One region of the Paraclostridium dentum genome, then DNA from elsewhere that is predicted to be linked to it. Evidence: riboswitches for the same ligand, from Rfam matches in the RefSeq annotation. Region 1 holds a riboswitch; the other holds the start of a gene.
What was found. Region 1 has a riboswitch for cobalamin ahead of ACN6I1_RS12925 (energy-coupling factor ABC transporter permease). Riboswitches for the same ligand answer to the same signal wherever they lie in the genome.
Positions count from the first base shown of each region.

Region 1 (3,219 bases):
AGATGGAAAAGAAAGAGTAAAAGGGGTTACAATTAGTAAATTAGATGAAAACAGAAGACCTATAAAAGGAACAGAAGAATATATAAGCTGTGATACTCTTCTTTTATCTGTTGGACTTATACCTGAGAATGAATTGAGTGTTGAAGCTGGAGTTGTATTAGACAATAAAACTAGTGGACCTATTGTAAATAATTCTATGGCTACAAATGTAGATGGTGTGTTTGCATGTGGGAATGTTGTCCATGTTCATGACTTAGTTGATTTTGTTACAAAAGAAAGTAAGATAGCTGGAAAGAACGCAGCTTTATATTGCTTAAACAAGTTAAATAAAAATAAAGAAGTAAATACAGTTGCAGATAATGGAATTATATATATAGTTCCTCAAAATATAGATGTTAGTAGCGATGAAGATGTAAATTTATTTATGAGAGTAAGAGAAATTTGTAAAAATAAAAAGTTAGTTGTTAGAAGTAACGATGAAATTATTTTAGAGAAAAAGAGACCTCATATGATACCTTCAGAGATGGAGAATATAAAAATTAGTAAAGATTTATTTAAAGATATTAAAGGAAATATAATTGTAAGTGTAGAGGAGGCATAATTATGAAAAATGTTACTTGTACAGTATGTCCAATGGGATGTTCATTAGTTGTAAGTAAAGTTGATGGAGAGTATAAAGTTGAAGGAAACACATGTAAAAGAGGAGCAAAATATGGAGTAGAGGAAGTTACAAATCCAAGAAGAGTTATAACTACTACAGTTAAACTTAGCGGTTCTTATTTAAACTTACTTCCAGTTAAAACTAATGACTCTGTGCCTAAAGAGTTAATGTTTGATATTATGAAAGTTTTAGATAAAGTATGCGTATGTGCACCTGTTAATGTGGGAGATATTATAGTTAAAGACATATTAGGAACAGGTGTTGATATTGTAAGTTCTAAGAGTATGGAAAGTATGAATACAAGTGATAAAAATAGTGATCATGAATTAAGAGATTGTATATAATAAAAAATTAATGGACAATAAAAATAACCTTCTTTAGATATAAATATATTTAAAGGAGGTTACTTTTATTGTTAGAATTATTAAAGTATATAACTTATTTTAGTAATAACTATATAGTTGGTTAAATATACTTAAGTATAAAAAATAAAAATAAAAATTTTAGAGGAATATAGAAATTTTTATAGAATTATATATAATAGATAGAGTATGTGATAAATTATAATTAAATATTAGAGATTATAGGTTTTTTAAAATTAATAGGGAAAGAGGTTAAAATCCTCTGCAGCCCCCGCTACTGTAAAGCTGATGAAACTTTTAAAACCACTGTGAATTTTACGGGAAGGAAAAGGAGTAAAGAGAAGCTAAGCCAGGAGACCTGCCTATAATTGAAAAATTAAGTTCTTCGGGGTGAAGGAAAATAATTGAAAGTATCATAGTTTAAAACTACTATGTTCGCTTTGTCATGTTATTAAATCCTAATCCAAAGATTGGGATTTTTTTATGTATGCCCTTTAAAACTTAGAGTTGATTTAGTCATTTTATCACATGAAACAATAATGTACTAAATAAAAAAAGAGAGGGATTTAAAATGAATTATTTAAAATTATCAGTTATAGCAGGGTTACTACTTGTAATCTTAAATCCTGTGACTTCACATGCAATGCACATCATGGAAGGATTCTTACCTATGCAATGGTCTATATTATGGACTGTCGTATTTATACCATTTTTCATATACGGGTTAAAATCAATAAATAAAATAGTAAAAGCTGATCCTAAAAAGAAAGTACTATTAGCTCTAGCAGGTGCATTTGTATTCGTACTATCAGCTTTAAAAATACCATCTTTAACAGGTAGTTGTTCACATCCTACTGGTGTAGGTCTAGGAGCAATATTGTTTGGGCCATCTGTAATGGCAGTAGTTGGAACTATAGCTTTGCTATTTCAAGCTATACTTCTTGCACATGGAGGACTTACAACTTTAGGAGCAAATGCTTTTTCTATGGCGATAGTAGGTCCTATAGTATCATTTTTAATATTTAAATTCTGTAAAAAAAGAAACATTAGTACAGGGAAAAGTGTATTTTTTTCTGCAGCATTAGGAGATTTAGCTACATATACTGTAACTGCAACTCAATTAGCATTAGCATTCCCTGATCCAGCAGGAGGTATATTAGGATCATTAGTAAAATTTTTAGGTGTATTCTTTATAACTCAAATACCTATAGCAATTGCAGAAGGATTATTAACTACATTAGTATACAATTTAATAACACAAAATGAAGAAGGAGTTGTAGAAGATGAGTACAAATTCGAAAGTCAAAACTAGAAATAAAAATATACTATTATTAATTTTAACAGTAATCTTAATAATAACTCCGTTAATATTAAACTCAACTGCTGAATACGGAGGTGCTGATGGAGAAGCAGAATCTTTAATTAGTGAAATAAATCCTAATTATAAGCCTTGGTTTAATAGCTTATATGAACCACCTAGTGGTGAGATTGAAAGTTTACTTTTCTCTACTCAAGCAGCTATAGGGGCAGGAATAATTGGATATTTTTTAGGATATAAAAAAGGAAAAAAAGATAAATGTTAGAAATTGACAACTGTGCATATTTAAATAATATAAAAAATGTAAATCCATTGATAAAATTAGGAATTACATTTATAGGAGTTATAGCTTCTATGATTACCCAAAATGCAAATATACATATACTTATAATGCTATTTATGACAGCTTTAATACTATTTATAGCAAGAGTAGATATGAAACTATACATTAAATGTTTAAAAATACCTATAATTTTTTTAATTATAGGTATTGGGTTAAATTTGATTAATATATCATTTGAAAATAAAGATTATATATTCAATGTAAATATATTAGGATTATACATAGGTACTACTGAATTTGCTGTAAAAAGCTCAGTAAACATATTACTTAGAGCTATGAGTTGTATTATATCAATTTATTTCTTAATACTTACGACTCCATTTAATCAATTAATAATAGTATTAAAAAAACTACATATTCCACATACACTTATAGAATTGATGATTTTAATTTATAGATTTATATTTATATTTATAGAAGAAGCAGAAGAAATATATAAATCACAACAACTAAAATTTGGGTATACGAATTTAAGAACATCATATAATTCAATGTCATTACTTATAAAAACATTATTCTTTAGAATGATGAGAAG
Region 1 is NZ_CP183813.1:2,777,738-2,780,956, reverse strand. It holds gene ACN6I1_RS12935 (NAD(P)/FAD-dependent oxidoreductase) at 1-601, shown strand, start outside; gene ACN6I1_RS12930 (DUF1667 domain-containing protein) at 604-1,005, shown strand; cobalamin riboswitch at 1,230-1,404, shown strand; gene ACN6I1_RS12925 (energy-coupling factor ABC transporter permease) at 1,595-2,335, shown strand; gene ACN6I1_RS12920 (energy-coupling factor ABC transporter substrate-binding protein) at 2,307-2,606, shown strand; gene cbiQ (cobalt ECF transporter T component CbiQ) at 2,600-3,219, shown strand, end outside.

Region 2 (3,219 bases), 770 kb from region 1:
CTTAATAGAAATACAAGATGAAGCATTACGTAGATATGTATATTTGGTAGATAGTAAAGATAAAGACAATCAACAACTATTAGAGTATTTTAAATTTAAAGGGGAAGAGAGTTATGATTCAGTAATAAATGGGGATGACACATCGAATTTGGATAGATTATACAATAAGTTCATAGAAATGGGGTTAAATGTATAATGAATAAATTAAAAAGAAATATAACTCTTTTTCTAACTGTATTTATATTTTCTATAACTTGTGCATTTACTTTTTCAATAGAAAATTCATATGCAACTTCAAATAAAAATGAAACTTCAAAGGTTGAATATCAAGTAGCTAGAGGTAGTTCTTCACATAGTTCGCATAGTTCGAGTAGATCAAGTAGTAGTTTTAAGCCGAGTTCAAGTAGCTTTAAATCTAGTTCTAGCTCTAGCAAACCAAGCTCTGGCTCTAGTAAATCAAGTAGTAGCTATACAAAGCAAAAACCAAGTTCAACAAAACCTGATTCGGGGAGTTTTAGCACTAAGCCAAAACCTGAAGCAACAATAAATGAAGGAACTACTGGCAATAATTCAAATAATACTACAAAGCCAAAATCAAGCACAACAAAGCCTGATTCAGGAAGTTTTAGTACTAAACCAAATACAAACTCTAAATCTAATCAAAACGATACTTCAAATTCTAAAAATAAAAAAAATGATGATTATGATGACTATGGTGGTAGATCTAGTAGAAGAACATACATACCACCAGCATATGGTAGAGGATTTTTTGGATTTGGAGGATATAATCCATTTAGATATATGGGGTATAGAATGGGAATTAGCCCTATGATAATGGATATAGTGATGATCATAACTGCATTAATTGTTTTATACATTATAATAGATTTTATAAGAAGTAGAAGAAACAGATAGTAATTTTATTTTACTAAATTAGAAATATATAATGAACATTATTTCATATTGTTGTATAATGGACTATATAACAATATGAAAATTAAATAGTAAGTATTAGGTGTCAATAGACTTAATAGGGAATTAGATGTAAATTCTAAGCTACCCCAGTAACCGTAAAGCTGACGAAATCTAAGTATCCACTGAGAAATTGGGAAGGATTGAGAGTAGAATGAAGCTAAGCCGGGATACCTGCCAATGCTTAAAGGCTAATTATCTTCTGAGGGTTGGATAAAGGCGATTATACACGAATAGATTAAGGCATACTCTCTGAGTATGCCTTTTTAAATTGAAAAACTATGGATATAAACTTGTATAAAAATAGGTTTTACTTAAGTTTTTATAATTAATTTATTGAAAATTATTTATTTTCCAAATAAGTTTCAATAAAAGGAATTAGACAAAAAAAGTAGAATTATATCATTGTTATGTAAAATCAACACGAAAGGAATGAAAAAATGTCAAAATATTTAGCATATCCATTTTTATATGATAAATCAGATGATTTAAGATGTGACTATGAAATATTTACAGATGAAATATCGAGTACAATAGGATTACTAAGAGCTTTTATAGTTGATGAAAATTTAAAAAAAGAATTAAGAGAGATAAATGAACTTGTATATCACATGAATGCATCACTTAGAACATTTGTAAGCGTAACAAACGATGAGTTAAAATGGTTAGAATCTAGAACACTATCTTATCAAGATGAGATAAAAGGTATTTTTGATAAATTTGTTTTACCTCAAGGTGGGGTTTGTGGAAGCTATGCACATATTATAAGAACAAAGTGCAAAGCACTAGTAAGGTTATTACATAGATATAAAGAAAATGGAAATGATGTAGATGAGTTATTGTTTGATTTTGCAAATCTGTTATCTGGGTATTTTTTTGTACTAGCTATAAAGCTTAATAAAGATGAAGGAATACAAGAAACTGAATTTATAAGTAGAAATTATAAGTAAGGAGAATGAAAATGAAAAAAAGAATTTTAACATTAATAACTGCTTTTTTAGTAGTTATGCTGGCGGTCGTAGGATGCGGCAAAAAAGAAATAGTAGTAAAAGATAGAGAGGGAAATGATTTTACAGTTCCTAAAAAATTAGAAAGAATAATATCTACAGCTCCATCTAATACAGAAGTGCTAGTTGAATTAGGACTTGCAGATAAATTAGTAGCTGTTGATAAATATTCAGCTGATATACCTGGATTACCTAAAGATATAAAATTAATAGATTTTGCAAATCCGGATGCTGAGGCTATAGTATCTTTAGAGCCAGATATGATTATAGCATCAGGACATAATAAAACGGGAAATAGTGAAGATCCATTTAAAGTGGCTAAAGAGGCTGGTATAAGTGTTGCATATATACCAAGTAGTGATAGCATACAAGGTATATACGATGATATAATGTTTATAGCTGATATAACTGGGACAAAAGAAAAAGGACAAAAAATTGTTGATAATATGAAATCTCAAGTTAATGAAATAGCTAAAATAGGAAAAACAATAAAAGATAAAAAGAAAGTTTATTTTGAAATTGGACCAGCTCCAAATCTATATAGCTTTGGGAATGGAACATTTTTAAATGAAATGATTGAGTTAGTAGGTGGAGAAAATATCTTCGTTGACCAAAAAGCTTGGATATCACCTAGTGAGGAATCAGTTATAGAAAAAAATCCAGATGTAATATTAACTAATGTAAATTACGTTCAAGATGCAGTAAAAGATATAAAAGGGCGTGAAGGCTGGAAAAATGTAAATGCAGTGAAAAATGGGCAAGTATACTTAATTGATACAAATTCATCATCAAGACCATCTCAAAATGTAGTAAAAGCGTTAAAACAAATGGCAGAGTACATAAATCCAGATGCGTACGCAAAACAAAAATAAAACTTTAGCGATTTTATCTATACCTCTAGTATTTTTTATAATCAGTATTGGAACTTCCATAGGGAGTTCCAATATTCATATATTAGATACTATGAGTATAATTTTAAATAAGGTTATAAATTTACCATTAAGAGAAGGGATAGATCCAAAAGATATATCTATCATATGGTCACTTAGACTACCAAGAGTATTATTAGCTTTTATGGTTGGAGGATGTTTGGCAGTTAGTGGATCGGTAGTTCAGTCAATACTTAAAAATGAATTGGCATCTCCTTATACTTTAGGGGTATCGTCAGGAGCATCTTTAGGAGCTGGATTAGTTATAGTTCTTGGAATATCTATACCATTTCTCGGGCAATTGACATTGC
Region 2 is NZ_CP183813.1:2,007,459-2,010,677, reverse strand. It holds gene ACN6I1_RS09180 (hypothetical protein) at 1-196, shown strand, start outside; gene ACN6I1_RS09175 (hypothetical protein) at 196-915, shown strand; cobalamin riboswitch at 997-1,169, shown strand; gene ACN6I1_RS09170 (ATP:cob(I)alamin adenosyltransferase) at 1,413-1,922, shown strand; gene ACN6I1_RS09165 (ABC transporter substrate-binding protein) at 1,934-2,851, shown strand; gene ACN6I1_RS09160 (FecCD family ABC transporter permease) at 2,829-3,219, shown strand, end outside.
Region 2: another riboswitch for cobalamin. It lies ahead of ACN6I1_RS09170 (ATP:cob(I)alamin adenosyltransferase); the one in region 1 lies ahead of ACN6I1_RS12925 (energy-coupling factor ABC transporter permease).